DNA from 3 places in the Agrobacterium sp. GW821-FHT14E08 genome. Region 1 is predicted to be linked to each of the others. Evidence: predicted binding sites of a transcription regulator. Region 1 holds the regulator's gene; each other region holds the start of a gene.
What was found. Region 1 encodes LexA, which represses DNA repair genes until DNA is damaged. Its sites were predicted from a motif close to TGTTCNNNNTGTGTTCNG; they were not measured.
Positions count from the first base shown of each region.

Region 2: a site for LexA is predicted at 1,813-1,830, ahead of AC1ROR_RS16125 (ImuA family protein). Genes of this name have one in related genera too.
Region 3: a site for LexA is predicted at 1,903-1,920, ahead of uvrA (excinuclease ABC subunit UvrA). Genes of this name have one in related genera too.

Region 1 covers NZ_JBXAPJ010000001.1:832,486-840,090, forward strand. Annotated here, with positions in the region: gene gltA (citrate synthase) at 1-1,054, opposite strand, end outside; gene AC1ROR_RS04060 (hypothetical protein) at 1,244-1,525, opposite strand; gene AC1ROR_RS04065 (ComEC/Rec2 family competence protein) at 1,421-3,793, shown strand; gene AC1ROR_RS04070 (glutathione S-transferase family protein) at 3,811-4,488, opposite strand; gene lexA (transcriptional repressor LexA) at 4,927-5,649, opposite strand; gene AC1ROR_RS04080 (VOC family protein) at 5,860-6,744, shown strand; gene kdsA (3-deoxy-8-phosphooctulonate synthase) at 6,744-7,589, shown strand.
Region 2 covers NZ_JBXAPJ010000003.1:752,303-759,907, reverse strand. Annotated here, with positions in the region: gene AC1ROR_RS16135 (glycerate kinase type-2 family protein) at 5-1,276, opposite strand; gene AC1ROR_RS16130 (DUF1304 domain-containing protein) at 1,281-1,634, opposite strand; gene AC1ROR_RS16125 (ImuA family protein) at 1,868-2,632, shown strand; gene AC1ROR_RS16120 (Y-family DNA polymerase) at 2,547-4,064, shown strand; gene AC1ROR_RS16115 (error-prone DNA polymerase) at 4,061-7,339, shown strand; gene AC1ROR_RS16110 (class I SAM-dependent methyltransferase) at 7,354-7,605, opposite strand, start outside.
Region 3 covers NZ_JBXAPJ010000001.1:940,059-947,663, forward strand. Annotated here, with positions in the region: gene AC1ROR_RS04615 (HPP family protein) at 1-1,142, shown strand, start outside; gene AC1ROR_RS04620 (single-stranded DNA-binding protein) at 1,207-1,788, opposite strand; gene uvrA (excinuclease ABC subunit UvrA) at 2,053-4,974, shown strand; gene AC1ROR_RS04630 (DUF72 domain-containing protein) at 5,131-5,931, shown strand; gene AC1ROR_RS04635 (GNAT family N-acetyltransferase) at 6,081-6,599, shown strand; gene dusA (tRNA dihydrouridine(20/20a) synthase DusA) at 6,652-7,605, opposite strand, start outside.

The DNA.
Region 1 (7,605 bases):
GGTCGGAAAGGGCGATCTTTTCCAGTTCCAGCGCGACCTGCATGATCGGATCGTCCGAGTTGCCGGTGGCTTCCAGCACTTCGTACATTGTCTTCTGCATGATCTTGGCGCGCGGGTCGTAGTTCTTGTAGACGCGGTGGCCAAAGCCCATCAGGCGGAACGGGTCGTTCTTGTCCTTGGCGCGGGCGATATATTCCGGAATACGGTCAACCGTGCCGATTTCGTTGAGCATGTTGAGCGCCGCTTCGTTGGCGCCGCCATGAGCCGGGCCCCAGAGGCAGGCGATGCCAGCCGCGATACAGGCGAACGGGTTCGCACCCGAAGAACCGGCAAGACGCACCGTGGAGGTGGAAGCGTTCTGCTCGTGATCGGCATGCAGGATGAAGATGCGGTCCATGGCGCGGGCCAGAACCGGATCGACCTTGTAATCCTCGCAGGGCACGGCAAAGCACATGTGCAGGAAGTTCGAGGCGTAATCGAGGTCGTTCTTCGGGTAAACGAAGGGCTGGCCGATATGGTACTTGTAAGCCATGGCGGCGATCGTCGGCATTTTCGCAATCATGCGCAGCGAGGCGACCATGCGCTGGTGCGGATCGGTAATGTCGGTCGAGTCGTGATAGAAGGCCGAGAGAGCGCCGACCGTGCCGCACATGACGGCCATCGGATGCGCATCGCGGCGGTAGCCGGTGAAGAAGCGGCTCATCTGCTCATGCACCATGGTGTGGCGCGTGACGCGGGTGTCGAAATCCTTCTTCTGAGCCGCGGTCGGCAGTTCGCCGTAAAGCAGCAGATAGCAGGTTTCCAGGAAGTCACCCTGTTCGGCGAGCTGCTCGATGGGGAAGCCACGATGCAGGAGAACGCCCTCGTCACCGTCGATATAGGTGATCTTGGATTCGCAGGAGGCCGTCGACGTGAAACCCGGGTCGTAGGTGAAAGAGCCCGTGTGCTTGTACAGCGTGGCGATATCGACGACGCTTGGTCCAATCGTGCCTTCCCTGACCGGGAGTTCGACCTGTTTTTCGCCAAGTGTCACTGTAGCGCTTTTTTCCGTCATACTGATCCTCCGAAAACATGCGGGTGGGGGCGTTGAGACACGCCCCGCGGTTAAGCGTCTACCGATTAGCTATATGATCCTTGCGCCGATGCCAAGCTATCCGAAGGTCAAATTGTGCATTGCGGCAAAAGCAATCCCGTTGCTTTGGGCTTTCGTGGCGATAGCAATTCAATCTCGGTCAACGCAGGGTTAAAGGAAAGGATTGCAATCCCTCACGCGTGCCTGCAAATCTGTTTCCGGTGCGGCAAGGGGCGGCGCAAATTGCTTGGTCAAGGGGAAAAACAGCATTTCCGGTATGCCGAAACGTTGCAGGGCGACTTGCCCGGCACGCGGGATATTCTGCTTCCCCTTCGTCGGACGAGCGACATTGCGACATATGGCACGCCCGCCATTATTCCCCGGCAAAATCTCAAAAACTCTGTCACTGGAAAAATTGCCATATGGGTCGCCGAAGAGCGCGCTTTTGGCCATGATTTTCTTTTTATTCCCGTTCTCATCGGCTGCGGCGCAGTTCTGTGGTTTTCTCTCGACGTCACGCCCGCGTCATCCGTTCTGGCGATTGCATTTTTGCTTGTCGCGGGCCTGGCGCTCCTCGTCAGATATACCCCCGGCTTCATGTCGACGGCTTGCGGTCTCTGCGCTTTTGTTTTGCTCGGCATGCTTCTGGCCGATTTTGAAACCCGGCGGGCCGGAACCGTGGTGCTGGATACGCCCGTCACCACCACCCTCACCGGCACGGTTGCGCGCCGGGAGGTTGATGCGCGCGGTTCCTGGCGATATGTGGTTCGGCTGACCGCGACGGCGGCGCCGGTTTTGTCTCGTCCGCCACAGATGATTTCCGTGCTATCGCGCGGCAGGGGTGAACCGGCGGCACTGGGCGCCACCATCAGCGGCAAAGTGCGCCTCTCGCCGCCGTCCGGCCCCGCCTTGCCGGGATTGAACGACTTTGCCTTCGCATCCTATTTCAAGGGAATAGGCGCCACCGGTTTCTTTTATAAGCCACCGCAGACGCTTCCGTCACCTGCAGGGGACATCAAGGCCGAGGCGGGCTGGCTCGAATGGGCGGATATGTGGCTCTACGGACTTCGCAGCGCCATTGCGGAACGTATCCGCTCCACCATCGGCGGTGATGCCGGCGCTTTCGCCGCCTCCATCGTCACCGATGAGAGACAGGCGATCTCGGCGGAAACGATGGAGGCTTTGCGGCTCTCCGGCCTTGCCCATATCGTTGCGATATCCGGGCTCAACATGGCGCTGGCGTCAGGCATTTTCTTCGTTGGCCTGAGATTGGCCTTCAGCCTGTTTCCGGGCTTTGCGCAGCGCTGGCCGGTCAAGAAGATCGCGGCCTTTGCAGCACTGCTGATGACACTCGCCTATTACCTCATTTCCGGTTTTGCCGTCTCCGCCGAACGCGCATGGTTGATGATGTCGGTGATGCTGATCGCAGTTCTTTTCGACCAGCCGTCTCTCAGCCTGAGAAATGTTGCCCTTTCCGCTCTGGTCATTCTGGCTTTCTCGCCATCGGAAATCATGGGGCCGAGTTTCCAGATGTCATTTGCGGCCACCATAGCGCTTGTTTCTGCCTATGCCGCCTGGAACCGCTGGCGGACCGAGCGGGATCGGTTGCTGGTCGGGCGCAGGCCCGGCTGGATGACGGTGCTGCAAATGGCAGGTGCCGTCATTGGCGGTGTTGTCACGACATCGCTGATCGGCGGACTTTCGACGGCGATCTATTCCGCCGAACATTTCCATCGTGTCACCACTTATGGACTTTTCGCCAATCTGGCTGCCATGCCGTTGATGTCGCTGATCGTCATGCCGTTCGGTCTTCTCGCGATGCTGCTGATGCCCTTCGGGCTCGATGCGCCTTTCCTGAAGATCATGGGTTATGGCATGGCTCTTGTCATCGAGGTCGCCAATGAGGTGGCGTCATGGGGTGGCAGCGCGGCGACGGGGCGGCCGCATGGGTGGTTTATCGGTCTCGCCACAGCGGGTTTCCTGCTGCTGACTTTGCTGCGCAGCCGGCTTGCCCTTCTCGGTATACCGGTCCTGATTTTCGCCTTCGGCCTGTCAGCTTTGCCCCCCCGTTATCCGCCTCATCTCCTGGTGCACGAGGACGGCCAGCTGGTGGCCATGCTGGAGGATGGCAAGGTCTTCACGACAAGAGCGCGGCCACCGGACTTTGTGTATGGCCAGTGGCAAAGGGCGCTGCTGCTGCCGGAAAAACCCGTGCCGCCAATAGTAGTGGAGCCGGAGGTTCGGGTAAGCACTGCCGGCTTGGCGCCGAAAACGAAACTCCCACCCAAAGAGATGGCGGCGGTGACGAAAGAGATGACGGCGGCGCTGAGGGATGCCAAGGCTGGGGTCTTCACCTGCAGAAAAGACATATGGTGCGTGGCCCGCGCCGGCAGCGGCGAGTGGATCATCGTTCTGGAGGATGGCCGCTTTGCCGGAACAGCCTGTGATATCGCCGATATTGTCATCGTTTCCCGCCGAACTTCGTTTTCACAGTGCCGCTCCGGGGCGCTGCTTCTCAATCGAGACATATTGCGACGTATCGGTTCAGTGGAAATAGATTTTGCCAATATGGATCAGGCAGGCGTGGTAAAACGGCTGCGCGCCGCAATATCTGGAACGGACAGGCCGTGGAGCGAACATCGTTATTACGACTGGAAAAGCGGCCGTTTCGATCATGAGGTGCCTGAGGCCGTCAACAGGCTGCTGGCGACGTCAGAGTGAGCCGCCAGCGTGGTTCATCATGCCCTGGCGCGCAGATCTTCGATCACGTCGCCGATCCCGCCAATTTCTTCTTCATGCGCCGTGTCACGCCAGGTTTCCTTCAAACCGGCCTCGTACCATTCACGCATCGCGGGCAGGGCGAGCAGCCTTTCGCAATAGCTCCTGGCCGCGGGTGAAAGATCGGCGCCATAGCTCTGGAAACGGAACGCCACCGGGCAGAAAAAGGCGTCGACCGCCGTGAATTTCGCGCCGGCGAGATATGGTCCACCGAATTTTTCAAGGCCTTCGCTCCACAGCGCATCAATGCGCTTGATATCGGCGGCAAGCCCGGCATCCCCGCCCTTCGGTCTTGCCCTGATGCCGACAGACATGGGATAGAGATTGCGCAGCGAAGAAAAGCCGGCATGCATTTCACTTGCCGCCGACCGTGACCAGGCCCGTGCCTGCTTGTCGCTCGCCCAGACACCCTGATGTCTTTCAGCAAGATATTCAGCGATCGAAAGCGTTTCCCACACCATGAAGCCGTCATCGACAAGGCACGGCACCTTGCCGGTTGGCGAAAAGGAGGAGAAGGAAATTCCTTCACCGAACGGAATGAGTTTTTCGGTGAACGCGATACCCAGCGTGCGCATCAACACCCACGGCCGCAACGACCATGAAGAATAGTTCTTATTCGCTATATAAAGATCGTACATGGCGTATCTCCCGGATATGACGCGCATTTTTATACCTGCCGGGCGTCCGTGGAATATCGAAAATAATCCATGGCTCCCATAAGCCGTATTGATGAATGATAAGGGGAGGGCATGGACGGCAACGCTTCGCAAATATCACCGTCCGGAGACAGCTGAAAAATCACCAATCGACCGACGATGCAATTCAACTTCGCGAAGGCTTGGTGAGAATTCAAGAGCTGAATGCGGCAGGCCAGACCTATGTCGTCATACTAGCAAAACGGAAAATCAGCATGAAACTGTAGCCAGTTTCGGAAGGCATCAGGCATCGCCCGCGTCAGTCACATACCACCGTGCGTATCCAAATTATGCCATGCTTCAGGCAGTCTTCACCTCTCATACAGGCGTCATCATCAAGACGACGCCTGTCGAAAACCGGATGACATCCCGTCCATCGGGTCAATGATAACGGCGGATCAACCCAACCAGCTTGCCCTGGATTTTCACCCGATCCGGTCCGAAGATGCGGGTCTCATAAGCGGGGTTTGCAGCCTCGAGCGCGATGGAGGCGCCCTTGCGGCGGAAGCGCTTCAGCGTCGCCTCCTCGTCATCCACCAATGCCACAACGATATCGCCCGGATTGGCTGTATTGCCGTTGCGGATAATGACGGTGTCGCCGTCAAAAATGCCGGCCTCGATCATCGAATCGCCCTTGACCTCAAGCGCGTAATGTTCGCCGGTGCCCAGCATATCCACCGGCACGGCAACGTCGTGGGTGTTGTTCTGGATGGCGGAAATCGGCACGCCGGCGGCGATACGGCCCATGACCGGCACGGTAACGGCGCCACCGAGATCATTGGCTGGTGCCTTGGGGGCAGGGGTCGGTTCCGGCGTCTTCGGCTTGCCGAGGCTGCCTTCGATGACGCTCGGCGAAAAGCCGCGCTGCGGCCTTGCGCCCGGCGCGTAGGCCTCGGGCAACTTGATGACTTCCAGCGCCCGTGCCCGGTTAGGTAGCCGGCGAATGAAACCGCGCTCTTCGAGGGCAGTGATCAGCCGGTGAATGCCGGATTTGGAGGCAAGATCGAGTGCGTCCTTCATTTCATCGAAGGAGGGCGGCACGCCGGACTCTTTCATTCTTTCATGAATGAAGAGAAGCAATTCCTGCTGTTTGCGCGTGAGCATGAGGAAAACACCCTTGAGAATCGTAGTGGAGATCGCGAAACAAATACAGAACGAACACTATATGTTCCATATGTGTTCCGCAATCCCCTAAAATTTCGTGAAGCTGCTATCTGTTGTTTTGATGATTTGCCTCATCGCACGAAATTGTGCTTTTCTTCGCCTCGAACCGGTGCAGCATGGCTTCCTGTCGCGCCGCCAGCAGGAATGACAATGACGAAACCCTATTGCATCGATCATCTCGTCTTGCCCGTGCAGGCTCTTGCCGTTGCGGAAAAGCGCTATGAAGACCTCGGCTTCACGGTTGCGCCGGAGGCTCTTCATCCCTTCGGCACGCAGAATGCATGCGTTTTTTTCACCGATGGGACCTATCTGGAGCCGTTGGCAATTGCTGATCCGGCTAAATATAATGCCTCCGTGAACCGTGGCGATGTGTTCACAGGCAGGGATCAAGCCTTCCGGCAGGGTCATGGCAGGGAGGGATTTTCCGCTCTGGTAGCCCGAACCGGGGATGCCTTTGCCGATCATGAGAGATTTGCGGTCTCCGGCCTTTCGGCGGGCGATATCTTTGAATTTTCGCGGCCTGTTCGAATGCCGGACGGTTCGCAAAGCGAGGCGGCATTCCGGCTTGCTTTTGCAGCAGCAAGCGGGACGGCTGCGGATTTCTTTTCGTTCAGCTGTCAGCGGCTTCAGGTGCTGCCGGGCGATCGCACGGCACTGGAGCGCCATGCCAATGGGGTTCTCGGCCTCAGCGAGATCGTTCTGTTTTCAGGAGCCGATCGAAATGCGGCGCGGCTGATCGAAACGGTTTTTCGCTGCAAGGGTGAAATGTCCCCGGATGGTGATATGGTTTTCGCAACCGGCAATGCGCGCATCCGATTGGCGGCAAAGCCGGTTTTTGGCGGGCATGGCATGGATGCCAGGGAGTGGGGCGACGGCGGATTGCGCGGCGCGGGCGTCATCTTTTTGTCACACGATCTTGCCGTGACAGAAGCTGTGCTTGCTGCTAATGGCGTGTCCTGCGCAAAAGCGGGCGGCCGCCTGGTGGTGGCAGCAGCACCCGGTCAGGGCGTAACATTCGCCTTCGAGGAAAAATGATGAGCGTTACGAACAATCTCAAAGTCACCGCCGGCGATGGCGCCAGCAAGGTTTCCTTTTCCAATACAGAGCGTTTTTCGCTGATTGCCGGCCCCTGCCAGATGGAGAGCCGCGAACATGCCTTCATGATCGCCGGTGTCCTGAAGGAGCTTTGCGACAAGCTGGGGATCGGGCTCGTTTATAAGTCGTCCTTCGACAAGGCGAACCGCACCTCGCTTTCCGGCAAGCGCGGCATCGGCCTTGAGAGCGCCATGCAGGTTTTCGCCGACCTCAAGAAGGAATTCGGCTTTCCTGTTCTGACTGACATTCACACCGAAGAACAATGCGCCATCGTGTCCGAAGTGGTGGATGTGCTGCAAATCCCGGCCTTTCTCAGCCGCCAGACAGATCTTCTCGTCGCCGCCGCGAAAACCGGCCGCGTCATCAACGTCAAGAAGGGCCAGTTCCTCGCCCCCTGGGACATGAAGAATGTGCTGGCCAAGCTGAATGAGAGCGGCAATCCGAATGTGCTTCTGTGCGAGCGTGGCGCCTCCTTCGGTTACAACACGCTCGTTTCCGACATGCGCTCGCTGCCGATCATGGCTTCGCTCGGCGCGCCTGTTGTCTTTGATGCCACCCATTCGGTGCAGCAGCCGGGCGGGCAGGGCGGCTCCACGGGCGGCCAGCGCGAATTCGTCGAGACTCTGGCGCGGGCGGCGGTTGCTGTCGGTGTCGCCGGGCTTTTCATCGAGACCCATGAGGACCCGGACAATGCGCCGTCCGACGGCCCCAACATGGTCCATCTGAAGGATATGCCGAAACTGCTGGAAAAGCTGCTCGCCTTCGACGCCATCACCAAGGCCTGAGCGGCGAGGCGGGCAC
Region 2 (7,605 bases), on a different contig from region 1:
CCTCTCACCCGATCAGGATCGCCCTGATATCGTTTACATTCGTCAGTGTCGGCCCCGTCACGACAAGGTCTCCGGCTGCATTGAAAGCCGTGTAACTATCATGGCTCACAAGTGACTGGCGCGGATCGACGCCGGCATTGCGTATGCGGACAAGCGTATCCGGCGTCACCATCGCACCCGCCGCATCCTCCACGCCGTCTATGCCGTCGCTATCGCCGGCAATGGCCCATATGCCGTCTGCGCCCTTCAGCGTCAGCGCAAGGCTCAGCAGGAATTCCGTATTGCGACCACCCTTGCCGGCCGGGCCCTTGCCGATCGTCACTGTGGTTTCGCCGCCGGAAAGCAGTACAGCCGGGCCCTTGACCGGCAGGCCCTTGCGGCTGGCGGAAAGAGCGATACCGGCCATGACAGCGCCGACATCTTTTGACTCGCCTTCCAGCGAATCCCCGAGGATGAGCGGCGTAAGCCCGAGCTTTAAGGCCTCATCCGCGGCCGCCTGCAGGGCGAGCGAGGGGGCTGCGATCAGCCGGATATCCTCCTCAATATCGCCCGCTTTCGGTGTTTCCTCCCCCTTTTCCAGCACCCTGCGCACCGTTTCGGGAAGATCGAGCGCATAACGGGAGACGATTTCCCGCACGGTTTCAATATCGCTCGGATCTGCAACCGTCGGGCCGGAGGCGATTTCGGACGGGTCGTCACCCGGCACATCCGAAATCAGCAGCGAAACAACCTTGGCCGGCCTGGCGGCCAGCGCCAGCCGTCCGCCCTTGATGCGGGAGAGATGTTTGCGCACCGCGTTCATTTCGGAAATCGTCGCACCGCTGGCCAAAAGGGCACGATTGACGGCCATCTTGTCGGCAAGCGTCATGCCTTCGGCAGGTGCCACCATCAGCGCCGAACCGCCGCCGGAAATCAGCGCGATCACCATGTCGTCCGCCGTCAGCCCCTCAACGGCGGCAAGAATGCGTTTTGCCGCTTCCGCGCTTTTATCGTCGGGCACGGGGTGCGAGGCCTCAATGATCTCGATGCGTGTGGTCGGGGCGGCATGGCCGTAACGCGTCACCACTACACCGGAGAGATCGACATGCGGCCATGCCGCTTCAAGCGCGGCGGCCATGGCGGCCGAAGCTTTGCCGGCGCCCACCACCACACATCTGCCCTTGGGCGGGGAAGGAAGATGGTGTTGCAGCACCTTTGCGGGATCGGCGCTCGCGACGGCGGCCATGAATATGCGGTTGAGAGCGTCTCTTGCGGACGTGTCGTTCCATGCGCTCATCGGTTCATACTCCGATCCAGAGGAAGCCGAGCGCGAACAATGCCGGCAACGCCTGAATGAACAGGATCTTCATATTGGCTGTCATGGCGCCGAAAATACCGGCCACCAGAACGCAGGCGAGAAAGAACACCTTGAAACTCAGCCCTTCATCGCCCTGCATCAGCCCATAGATCAGCCCCGCCGCCAGAAACCCGTTATAAAGACCCTGATTGGCGGCCAGCACTTTCGTCTGCCGGGCAAAATCCGCAGAAAGGCCGAAGGCTTTGCGGCCAGCGGGCTTTTCCCAAAGCAGCATTTCCAGAATGACGATGTAGATGTGGATGGCCGCAACCACGGCAATCAGAATGCTGGCGATCATGGGCGGCTTTCCTCCAAAAACCTTGAGGTCCTGCCTCGGTCGCCTTCATGCGAAAACAGACGGCCGTCCGGACAATTCCGTTTTAGCGGCGGCACGCATGGCCGCAAGGCCATAATCCCGCTCCTCCCACGCAAACTGTTGAAGAGTGGCACTGCATTGCTTGACTCTTTGCTGAAATAAGAACAAAACAGGAACAATAGAATTGAAAATCCGGAATTGAAACCTGTCATGCCATGCAAAAGCGCGCGGAACAGTTGCTCGTCGTCGAAGAGCTGCGTGAAAGGCTGGAAAGGATCGGTAACGGGCCTCATCGCCTGCACGAGTCCTTGCCTTTCGGCGTGGATGCCATCGACCATCATCTGCCGGGAGCCGGGCTGAAGCTCGGTTGCCTGCATGAGGTGAGCGGCAGCGGCAATGGCGCTGCCGATGGCGCGGCGGCCGCCCTTTTTGCGGCCGGTGTGGCAGCAAGGCTTTCCGGCAAGGTTTTATGGTGTGTCACCCGCCGGGATCTGTTCATGCCGGGGCTGACGCAGGCGGGCCTGTCGCAGAACCGGGTCATCATCGTTGAATGCCGCGATGAAAAAGGCGTGCTCGACTGTTTCGAGGAAGGCCTTCGCTGCAACGGCTTCGGCGCGGTGATGGGTGAGGTGGCGAAACTGCCGATGAACGCCTCACGGCGGCTGCAACTGGCAGCGGAAACCTCCGGTGTGACCGGCATCGCCATCCGCCGTTTCCGTCGCGCCGCCGATGCGGCGCTGTTCGGCGAGCCGACGGCGGCGGTGACCCGCTGGCGCATCTCCGTCCGGCCCTCATCCCCCTTGCCGGTGCCGGGGGTGGGCAGACCGCGCTGGTTTCTGGAACTTTTGCGATGTCGCGGCGGCGAAAGTGCCGAATTTGAAGTGGAAGCCTGTGATGCAAAGGGTCGTCTCGCTCTACCTGCCGACATGGTCGACGGATCGTTTCCGGCGTCTTTCGGGCAAGGACGCGCCGCCGGTTGAAAAGCCGCTGGTCATGATCGGCCGCCAGGGCAGCCGCCGGCTGGTGCTGGCGCTCGACAAGGCGGCAAAGGCGGCGGGCATCCGGCCCAGCACGCCGGTCAGCAAAGCGCAGGCGCTGGTGCCGGGCCTTATCGTGGAAGATATGGATACGATTGGTGATGCCCGCGCGCTTCAGCAGCTGGCCTTTCATTTCCTGCGCATCTATGCCCCCATTGTCGCCGCCGACCCGCCGGACGGGCTGGTGCTGGACACGGCGGGGGCGGACCATCTGCACGGCAATGAGGCGCTGATGCTGAGCGGCATGGTCAACCGCCTGCATGCCGCAGGCTTTGCCGCCCGCGCCGCCATTGCCGATAGCTGGGGGGCGGCCCATGCGCTGGCGCGTTTCGGCCGTGAGGAAATCAGCATCGTGCCACCGGGCGGGCAGCGGGTGGCAATCAGCGTTTTGCCATTGGCCGCGCTCAGGCTGGAAGAGCGTATTGTTTCCGGGCTGAAGGTGCTCGGTTTCCGCAGCATCGGCGAGCTGGCCGATGCCCCGCGTGCGCCGCTGACCCTGCGTTTCGGCCCCGAACTCGTGCGCCGTCTTTCCCAGGCTTCCGGAGAGATCGGCGAACCCATTGAACCGGTGCGCGTGGCCGAGCTGGTGGAGGTGCGGCGCGCCTTTCCCGAACCCATTGCAGCGGCGGAAACGATTGCCCGTTATACGCAGAAGCTGGTTGCGGAGCTTTGTGTCGCGCTGGAAAAGCGTGGCCTTGGCGCCCGCCGTGTCGATCTGGTACTGCACCGGGTGGATAGCGGCCTGCAGGCGGTGCGGGCCGGCACCTCCAGACCGGTGCGCGATGTCAAACAGCTTGTCCGGCTTCTGACCGACCGTATCGACACCATCGATCCCGGTTTCGGCATCGAGATGATGGTGCTGACCGCCACCCATGCCGAACCGCTTGTTGCCGCGCAGGCCCGTTCCTCGCTTCTGGAGGAAGGCCGTGCGGACATCGCCGATACGGTCGATGTCATCCTCAATCGCGGCCACCGGGTCTATCGTTATGCGGCGGTGGCAAGCGATGTGCCGGAACGCTCCCTTGCCCCCGTTGCGGCGCTTGCGCCTGAGGATACGCTCGGCTGGCCCGGCCACTGGCCGCGTCCGGTCAGGCTTTTTTCAAGACCGGAACCCATCGAAACGCTGGCGCTGCTGCCCGACCATCCGCCGCGTTATTTCCTCTGGAAAGGCGTGCGCCATAATGTGCGGCGCGCCGACGGGCCGGAGCGGGTGTTCGGCGAATGGTGGAAACGCGACCGGGAAAAGGCCGCCGTACGCGATTATTTCATGGTGGAAAACGAAGGCGGCGAGCGCTTCTGGATTTTCCGCTCCGGTGACGGCGAACATGCGGAAACGGGCTCGCAGGGCTGGTTCATCCACGGGGTTTTCGCATGAATACGCCGCTTTATGCCGAACTGCAGGTGACCACGCATTTCTCCTTCCTGCGCGGCGCAAGCTCCTGTGAGGAGCTGTTCGAACAGGCGAAAAATCTCGGCATCCAGACGCTGGGCATCGTGGATCGCAACAGCCTTGCGGGCATTCCCCGCGCTTATGAAGCCGCCAATAATCATGGCATCCGCCTCGTCATCGGCTGCCGGCTTGATCTGGATGATGATATCTCCGTGCTTGCCTATCCCATGGATCGCCCGGCCTACGGACGGCTGTGCCGGCTGCTTTCCGTCGGCAAGAAAAGGGGTGGCAAGGGCAAATGCCGGCTGACATGGGATGACCTCGTCGCCTATGGCGAAGGCCTGATCGTGGTGCTGCTCGCTGACCTCGCGGATGATCTTTGCGCACTGCGGCTGCGACGTCTCAAAGCTGCCTTTGCCGACAGGGCCTATATGGCGCTCAGCCTCCGAAGACGCCCCAACGACCAGATGCGGCTTTTCGAACTGTCGACTATGGCGGAAGCGGCTGGTGTGCCGACCGTGGTGACCAATGACGTGCTGTTTCATGTGCCCGAGCGGCGCATGCTGCAGGATGTCGTCACCTGCATCAGGCACAATTGCACCATCGACGAGGCGGGTTTTCGGCGCGAACGCCATGCCGACCGCTATATGAAGCCGCCGCAGGAAATGCACCGGCTGTTTGCCCGCTACCCCGAGGCGCTGGCCCGCAGTCTTGAAATTGCGAAACGCTGCACCTTTTCGCTGAAAGAACTGGTCTATCAATATCCAGAGGAGCGCACCCTGCCGGGGCTGACAGCGCAGCAGGCGTTGGAAAAACTGGTCTGGGAGGCGGTGCCGGGGCGGTATCCGCATGGTTTGCCGGAGAAGGTGGAAAAGGCGTTGCATCATGAGCTGGCGGTTGTCGGCAGGCTGCAATATGCCTCCTATTTCCTGACCGTGAATGCCATTGTCCGTTATGCGCGCTCAAAAGATATTCTATGCCAGGGACGTGGTTCGGCCGCCAATTCGGTTATCTGTTTTGTGCTCGGCATCACCGCCATCGATCCTGCCCTCTTCAGCAATCTCGTCTTCGAACGTTTCGTTTCCGAAAACCGGGGCGAGCCGCCGGATATCGACGTGGATTTTGAACATCAGCGGCGCGAGGAGGTCATCCAGTGGGTCTATGACACTTACGGCCGTGACAAGGCAGCGCTCTGCTCCGTTGTTACCCGTTATCGCGGGCGTGGGGCGCTGCGCGATGTCGGCAAGGTTCTGGGCCTGCCGGAAGATCTGACGAAGCTTTTGTCCTCGCAGGTCTGGCGCTGGAGCGAGGGGGTGGGCGAAAAGCAGGTGAAGGAGCTGAACCTCAATATGGAGGATCGCCGCCTGAAGCTTGCCTTCGAACTGGCCAACCAGCTTGTGGGCACACCGCGCCATCACAGCCAGCATCCGGGCGGCTTTGTTCTGACCCATGACCGGCTGGACGAACTGGTGCCGATCGAACCCGCCGCCATGGACGACCGCCAGATCATCGAATGGGACAAGGATGATATCGATGTCGTGAAGTTCATGAAGATGGATTGCCTGGCGCTTGGCATGCTCTCCTGCATGAAGCGCGGCTTCGACATGCTGGAGGCACGCACGGGAGAGAAATACGATCTCGCCGCCATGCCGCCGGATGACAAACCCACCTATGCCATGATCCAGAAGGCCGATACGCTCGGCACGTTCCAGATTGAAAGCCGGGCGCAGATGTCGATGCTGCCGCGCCTGAGGCCGAAGGAGTTTTACGACCTCGTCATTCAGGTCGCCATCGTTCGCCCCGGCCCCATTCAGGGGGATATGGTGCATCCCTATCTACGCCGCCGACAGGGAAAGGAGCCGGTTCATTTTCCGAAAAAAGAACTTGAAAGCGTCTTGGGAAAGACGATGGGTGTTCCGCTGTTTCAGGAGCAGGCGATGCGGATCGCCATGGATTGCGCCGGCTTCACCGCAGATGAGGCTGACCAGCTGCGCCGCGCCATGGCGACTTTCAAGAATGTCGGCACCATTTCCAAATTCAGGGAAAAGCTCGTCACGGGCATGGTGGAGCGCGGTTATGAAAAAGAATTCGCCGAACGTATCTTCAAACAGCTCGAAGGTTTCGGCAGCTATGGTTTTCCCGAAAGCCACGCGGCATCCTTCGCGCTGATCGCCTATGCCTCCTCATGGCTGAAGTGCCATCATCCCGATATTTTCTGCACGGCGCTTCTCAATTCGCAACCCATGGGCTTTTATGCCCCGGCCCAGATCGTGCGCGATGCGCGCGATCATGGTGTGGAGGTGCGCCCGGTCTGCGTTAATAACAGCCGCTTCGACTGCACGCTGGAACCGACCGGCAAGACGGACACCAATGGCAAAGAACGTTATGCCGTGCGGCTCGGCATGCGTCTGGTGAAGGGACTTTCCAACAAACACGCTGCCGATATCGTCGCCGGCCGGCAGGACCGGGCATTTGCCTCGGTGGATGATCTCTGGCGAAGGGCCGGCGTTCCTGCCGCTGCCCTCGTCTGCCTTGCGGAAGCGGATGCCTTTCTGCCGTCGCTTTCGCTTGCCAGACGCGAGGCGCTCTGGGCCATCAAGGCTTTGCGGGATGAGCCGCTGCCGCTTTTTGCCGCCGCCGCCAGCCGGGAAAATGCTGTCGTGGACGAGCTTCAGGAACCGGCCGTCGCGCTCAGGCCCATGACGGATGGCGGCGAGGTGGTGCAGGATTACGGTCATGTGGGGCTCACCCTGCGCGAACATCCCATGACCTTCCTGCGGCGCGATCTTTCCCGCCGCCGCATCGTTACCTGCGCGGAGGCGGTGCGTGTGCGTGACGGCACATGGCTGGAAACGGCGGGTCTGGTGCTGGTGCGCCAGCGCCCCGGCTCGGCCAAGGGCGTGATATTCATGACGCTGGAGGACGAGACGGGCATTGCCAATGCGGTGCTGTGGGTCAAGACCTTCGAAAAATACCGGCGCGTGGTGCTGTCCGCCGGCATGGTCGGCATTTACGGCAAGATCCAGCGGGAGGGCGAGGTGGTGCATCTGGTCGCCCACCGGCTGACCGATCTGTCAGAGGCTCTGGCAAGCGTGGGCGAACGCAACCACGCATTCCCCCTGCCGCATGGGCGTGGCGATGAGTTCCACCACGGCATGCCGCCGGAAGATCATCGCACTATTAAGAAACGCCCGCCGCCTACAGTCGATGATGAAGATGATGTGGAGCGGATAAAGGTCATTTCCCGCAATTTTCATTGAAAAGGCGGTTCAGATTATCTTTTACGCGCCACGATATAAGGCCGCTTGTCATTGCCCTTTGTCGCGTGGAATTCCGTGGCCAGAATGTCGAAGCCTCCGGCTGTTATATGCCGGCTCAACTCGGTGGCGGTGAAGATGCCGGCATAGGGGGCCTTGCCGATTGCGCGCATGGCCGGCAACACAAGGCGGATAAACGGATTCATATCCCCGACGCAGGGTGTCTTGGTGATGAACAGCCCCTGCGGGGCAAGCAGGGAATGTATGTG
Region 3 (7,605 bases), 110 kb from region 1:
CCACGCTGCGCCGCCTCATCCCGGATGCCGCTCCCGTCAGTCACAGGGAAAGGCTGCGTGCCGCAACCGGCGCTTTTGTCGGCATCCTGCTGACCGGGCTTCTGGGCAGCCTCGCTTTTCGCTTCGACCCCACCCTGCCCGCCATGATCGCGCCGATGGGCGCTTCGGCGGTGCTTCTCTTCGCCGTGCCCTCCAGCCCGCTGGCGCAACCGTGGTCCATCCTCTGCGGCAATCTCGTTTCGGCTTTCGTGGGCGTGACGGCGGCGCTTCTCGTCCCGGATGTCTTCCTTGCCAGCGCGCTCGCCATCGGCCTTGCCATTGCCGCCATGATGGCGCTGCGCTGCCTGCACCCGCCAAGCGGCGCGGTGGCGTTGACGGCTGTTCTTGGCGGCCCCGCCGTGCACAGCCTCGGTTATGGTTTTCTCCTCTGGCCCGTCGCCGGAAACTCGCTGATCCTTCTTGCCCTCGCACTCGCCTACAACAACGCCACCGGCCGCGCCTATCCGCACGGTCTGAAGCTGGGAAAGGCGAGCCACGGCACGGCAGACCCGACGCCAATTCAGAAAATCGGCTTTTCCTCGACCGATCTCGATGAGGTGCTGAAGGAATATGACGAGATTCTGGATATAGACCGCGACGATCTGGAGACCATCCTGCGCAGGACCGAACTGCGCTCCTGGCGTCGTCGCGCCCTTCATCTCGATTGCGAAAGCATCATGTCACGCGATGTCGTCGGCGTCGCCCCTGATGATAGCCTGCGCCACGCCCATGCGCTGATGCGCAACCGTCATTTCAAAGCGCTGCCTGTCACCAATGACCGCGCCGAAATCGTCGGCATCGTCACCCAGACGGATTTTCTGGAAAAGGCGAGCTGGAGAAACGGCCGTCCCTCCATCGGTTTCCTGCAGCGGCTGCGTCTTATCCTTACAGGGGCAAGCGCCCCCAACGATACCGTTAAAGACATCATGACATCGCCGGTCAGAACCGTAAGGCCGGAAACGGCAATCGAGGAGGCCATCATCCGCTTTGCGGAAGAAGGGCTGCATTACCTGCCGGTGATCGACGCCAACGGCAAGATGGTCGGCGTTATATCGCAATCCGATGTCATGGTCGCGATGCTGGCGGATAAGGCTGCGGCATAAACAGCCGCAACCTCAATGCGGGCGGCAGATTCGCTACGCCCGCCTTCTCTCATTCGCCGTCCGCTCAGAACGGAATATCGTCGTCCATGTCGTTGGAGAAGCCGCCGGAGGGCTGGCCGCCGCCACGCGAGGAGCCGCCGCGCGACGACGACTGCTGGTCGTAACCACCACCGTAATTGCCACCGCCGCCGCTGCCATAATCGCCGCCGCCGAAGTCTCCGCCGCCGCTACGGCCACCGCCGCCGCCCTCGCCGCGACCATCAAGCATGGTCAGCGTGGAGTTGAAGCCCTGCAGCACGATTTCGGTGGAGTAACGGTCGTTACCGGTCTGGTCCTGCCACTTGCGTGTCTGCAACTGGCCTTCGATGTAGAGCTTGGCGCCCTTCTTCACATATTGCTCGACGACCTTGCACAGGCCTTCGTTGAACACAACGACCGTGTGCCATTCGGTTTTTTCCTTGCGCTCGCCGCTGTTGCGGTCCCGCCAGCTTTCGGAGGTGGCGATGCGCAGGTTGGCAATCGGACGGCCGTCCTGGGTCCGGCGGATTTCGGGATCGGCGCCAACATTTCCGATCAGAATTACCTTGTTTACGCTACCAGCCATCTCGTCATCCTGTCCGCCAGCCGTCATGACCGGCAATTGCATTTCAAAAAATTCGGCACACAATAACCGCCACGGGCATCAAAAGGCACCGCAACAGGGGAACTATCCACAGCGAATAATCTTGAGCGCCCCAAAGGGATATTCGCACTTGCTATTTGTTCCTTTTTTGTTCTATTGAATCGTGAAATTCGAGTCAAGTGAGCCGAAAAGCTGCCGACTATAGGGAATAGACCTCGACACGTCCGGCTGCGTCACTACATAAGGGCGCGCCGCCATCAAGCCTGTTATTTTTGTCCGAGCCTTGTCATGAGTGAACTGAAGACGATTTCCATCCGTGGTGCCCGTGAGCATAATCTCAAGGGCATTGATCTGGATCTGCCGCGCAACAACCTGATCGTCATGACCGGGCTCTCCGGCTCGGGCAAGTCATCGCTTGCCTTTGACACGATCTATGCCGAGGGCCAGCGCCGTTATGTCGAGAGCCTCTCGGCCTATGCGCGCCAGTTCCTCGAAATGATGCAGAAGCCGGATGTCGACCAGATCGACGGCCTGTCGCCGGCGATTTCCATCGAGCAGAAGACCACCTCGCGCAATCCGCGTTCCACGGTCGGCACGGTCACGGAAATCTACGACTATATGCGCCTCTTGTTTGCGCGTGTCGGCGTTCCCTATTCGCCGGCCACCGGCCTGCCGATCGAGAGCCAGACGGTCAGCCAGATGGTGGATCGCATCCTCGCTTTCGAGGAAGGCACGCGCCTTTATATTCTCGCGCCGATGGTGCGCGGCCGCAAAGGCGAATATAAAAAGGAACTCGCCGATCTCATGAAGAAGGGCTTCCAGCGCGTCAAGGTGGATGGCCAGTTCTACGAAATCGCCGACGTTCCGGCCCTCGACAAGAAATACAAACACGATATCGACGTGGTGGTCGACCGCGCGGTCGTGCGCCCGGATATGGCGGCGCGTCTCGCCGACAGTCTCGAGACCTGCCTCAAGCTCGCCGACGGTCTGGCGGTTGCCGAATTCGCCGACAAGCCGTTGCCGCCGGAAGAGACAGCGGCTGGCGGCTCCGCCAACAAGTCGCTCAATGAGACCCATGAGCGTGTGCTGTTTTCAGAAAAGTTCGCCTGCCCCGTCTCCGGCTTCACCATTCCGGAGATAGAGCCGCGGCTGTTCTCCTTCAACAATCCGTTCGGCGCCTGCCCCAGCTGTGACGGCCTTGGCTCGCAGCAGAAGGTGGATGAAAATCTGATCGTGCCCGAACCGGCCCGCACCCTGCGCGACGGCGCAATCGCCCCTTGGGCCAAATCGTCCTCGCCCTATTATAACCAGACGCTGGAAGCGCTCGGCAAGGCCTTCGGTTTCAAGCTTTCGAGCAAATGGTCCGATCTGTCCAAGGAGGCACAGCACGCCATCCTTCAGGGCACCGATGACAAGATCGAATTCAACTATCAGGACGGCGCTCGCTCCTACAAGACGGTGAAGAATTTCGAAGGCATCGTGCCCAATCTGGAGCGCCGCTGGAAAGAGACTGACAGCGCTTGGGCGCGCGAGGAAATCGAACGCTATATGTCGGCCGCCCCCTGCCCGGCCTGTGCGGGTTTTCGCCTGAAACCCGAAGCGCTCGCCGTCAAGATCAACAGGTTGCAGATCGGCGAAGTCACCCAGATGTCGATCCGCATGGCGCGCGACTGGTTCGAGACCCTGCCGGAAACCCTGAACGCCAAGCAGAACGAGATTGCAGTCCGCATCCTCAAGGAAATCCGCGAGCGCCTGCGCTTCCTCAATGATGTCGGGCTGGATTATCTCAGCCTGTCGCGTAATTCCGGCACGCTTTCCGGCGGTGAAAGCCAGCGCATCCGTCTGGCTTCGCAGATCGGCTCCGGCCTGACAGGTGTCCTCTATGTTCTCGACGAGCCGTCCATCGGCCTGCACCAGCGGGACAATGCCCGCCTGCTGGATACGCTGAAACATCTGCGCGATATCGGCAATACCGTCATCGTGGTCGAACATGACGAGGACGCCATTCTGACGGCGGATTATGTGGTCGATATCGGCCCGGCCGCCGGCATTCATGGCGGTCAGGTGACCGCCGAAGGCACGCCGCAGGAGGTTATGGCCAATCCGAAATCGCTGACCGGCAAATATCTCTCCGGCGAACTCGGCGTTGCCGTGCCGGCTGAGCGCCGCAAGCCCAAGAAGGGCCGCGAGATCAAGGTTTTTGGCGCCCGTGGCAACAATCTGAAGAATGTGACTGCGGCGGTGCCGCTTGGCGTCTTCACCGCCGTTACCGGCGTTTCCGGCGGCGGCAAATCCACCTTCCTGATCGAAACGCTCTATAAATCGGCGGCGCGCCGGGTGATGGGCGCGCGTGAAATTCCGGCAGAACATGATCGCATCGACGGTTTCGAGTTCATCGACAAGGTGATCGACATCGACCAGTCGCCGATTGGCCGCACGCCGCGCTCCAACCCCGCCACCTATACCGGTGCATTCACGCCGATCCGCGACTGGTTCGCCGGTCTGCCGGAGGCGAAGGCGCGCGGTTACGCACCGGGCCGTTTCTCCTTCAACGTCAAGGGTGGCCGCTGCGAGGCCTGCCAGGGCGATGGCGTTATCAAGATCGAGATGCACTTCCTGCCTGACGTCTATGTCACCTGCGATGTCTGCCACGGCAAACGCTATAATCGCGAGACGCTTGATGTCACCTTCAAGGGCAAGTCCATCGCCGACGTGCTGGATATGACGGTGGAGGAAGGCGTGGAATTCTTCGCCGCCGTTCCGGCGGTGCGCGACAAGCTGCAGTCGCTCTTCGATGTCGGCCTTGGTTATATCAAGGTCGGCCAGCAGGCCAATACGCTCTCCGGTGGCGAGGCGCAGCGCGTCAAGCTTGCCAAGGAACTGTCGAAACGCTCGACAGGCCGCACGCTTTACATTCTCGACGAACCGACGACCGGCCTTCACTTCCATGACGTCAACAAGCTGCTGGAAATGCTGCAGGCGCTGGTGGACCAAGGTAATTCCGTTGTGGTGATCGAGCATAATCTCGAAGTCATCAAGACGGCGGACTGGATCATCGACATCGGCCCCGAAGGCGGCACTGGCGGCGGCGAAGTGGTGGCAACCGGCACGCCGGAAGACATCGTCAAAAACGAGCGGTCCTATACCGGCCACTTCCTGAAGGAACTTCTGGAACGCCGGCCGGCCGGAAAACGTGAGGCTGCGGAGTAATTCCCGGATATTGCCGGGAATTTCGCACCCCCTCCGTCATCCTCGCCCTTGAGGCGAGGATCCACAGCCGCCGAGAACATGGATCCTCGCCTCAAGGGTGAGGACGACGTCGAGAGCGACGTTGAAAAGAAAACGCCTAATTGGGAGGAGCAGCATATGTCGACATCAGGCACGATCCGCACCGGTATCGGCGGCTGGACCTTCGAGCCGTGGGAAGGCACGTTTTATCCGGAGAAACTGCCTAAGAAACGCCAGCTCGAACATGCCAGCCGGCAATTGACGGCGATCGAGGTGAACGGCACCTATTATAGCAGCCAGAAACCCGAGACCTTCGCCAAATGGGCGGCGGATGTGCCGGAGGATTTCGTTTTCTCCCTTAAGGCAAGCCGTTTCGTCACCAATCGCCGGGTTCTGGCCGAAGCGGGCGAATCGATGACGAAATTCCTGACACAGGGCCTGACCGAGCTTGGGTCTCACCTTGGCCCGATACTCTGGCAATTCGCACCGACGAAAAAATTCGACGCGGATGATTTCGGCGCGTTTCTGGCGCTGCTTCCCGAAAAACAGGACGGCATCCGCCTTCGTCACGTGGTCGAAGTGCGCAACCCGACATTTCAGGTGCCGGAATTCATCGATCTTCTCGCCAGACATAAGGTGGCCGTCGTCTGCGCCGATCACCACGACTATCCGATGCTGCCGGATGTAACGGCGGATTTCGTCTATTGCCGGCTGCAGAAGGGCGAGGACGATATCGAGACCTGCTATCCGAAGACCGGGATTGACCATTGGGCAAAACGGGTCAAGACCTATGCGGCGGGCGGCGTGCCGGATGACCTGCCGCTGATCGCGCCCGACAGGCAAATCGAAAAAACGCCGCGCGACGTCTTCGCCTTCTTCATCACCGGCGGCAAGGTCAATGCGCCGAACGGTGCGCAGGCGCTGCAGAAAGCGGTCTGAGCGGGAAAGCTCGCTCGCGATCGCTTGATCCTCCTGACCAGGCGGCACCAAAAATCAGGGAACAGATGCCCCCGTCTTATTGCGGTCATCTCGTGCCGGCTAATATCTCGAGACCTCCATCGTCTTCAAAGGGTTGGCCGGGAATGGGAATGATTGAAACGGAACGTCTGCGCCTTCATCACTGGCGGGACGATCATTTTGAAGCTTTCGCCGCAATGCAGGCGGACCCGGACGTGATGGCCGATCAGGGTGGGCCGGCGGATAACACAAAGAGCAGAGAGAAATTCGAGCGTTACCGCAAGGCGGAGCGCGACCACGGCATTGCCCGCTGGGCGGTGGAAAGTCCGGACGGCGTCTTTCTCGGTTATGCCGGCATTATGCCGCGCATGACAGACGAGCATCCGCTCGGCCTGCACCACGAAATCGGTTGGCGTTTCATCCGGCAGGCCTGGGGAAAGGGTTACGCAACCGAAAGCGCAAGAGCGGCGCTGGCGCATGCGGCCAGTCGCTCAGACATAACCCGGATCGTCGCCTATACAAGTTTCGATAATATCCGATCGCAAGCCGTCATGGCCCGCCTTGGCCTGATACGGGAACCATCTCTGGATTTTACGGTTCCGGGCGATATCGACAGGGAGTGGCGCGGACTGGTCTGGGTTGTTCCCTGAAAGGCTTTCCCATTGCGCCGACGGCGCTGCAAACCAAGGCCCTTGCCGGGCCTCAGCCAGCCAGCTCTTTCGACGGGTTGAAATCAATAGCCGCAAACGCCGCCTCGATCACCTCGGTGCCCGCGCCCGGCCGGGTCGCATCGCTGGAAAGGATTTGCCGGAAACGACGTGCACCCGGCATGCCCTGAAACAGACCGACCATATGCCGGGTAACGTGGTTGAGACGCCCGCCGGCGGCAATATAGTCGGCGGCATAGGCCATCATGGCATCACGCAGGCCCATCCAGTCCGGCTGCCGGGCGTCCTCGCCATAGATGCGATGGTCGACATCCGCAAGGATGGAGGTATTGTGATAGGCGGCACGGCCAAGCATCACGCCGTCCATATGGTGCAGATGATCGCAGGCCTGATCGAGATCGGCGATGCCGCCATTGATGCCGATGAAGACGTCGGGATTTTCCCGCTTCATGCGATAGACGAGTTCATAATCAAGCGGCGGCACCTCACGGTTTTCCTTCGGCGAAAGCCCCTGCAACCATGCTTTTCGCGCATGAATCCAGATGGCGTCCGCACCGGCGGCGATAACGCGCGCCAGAAAATCCGGCAGCACGGCCTCCGGTTCCTGATCATCCACGCCGATGCGGCATTTCACCGTGACCGGCACTTTTGCAACGGCCTTCATCGCCGCAACACATTGCGCCACGACATCCGGCTCACGCATCAGGCAGGCGCCGAAGGTGCCGGATTGCACCCGGTCCGAAGGGCAGCCGACATTGAGATTGATCTCGTCATAACCGTAATCACCGGCGATCCGCACGGCCTTCGAGAGTTTGAACGGATCCGATCCACCCAGCTGCAATGCGACAGGATGTTCCTGGGGGTGATAGCTGAGCAGCCTGTCCCGCTGGCCATGGATGATGGCGTCGGCAACGATCATTTCGGTATAAAGCAGCGCGCGCTTCGACAGCTGCCGGTGCAGAAATCTGCACCTCGTGTCGGTCCAATC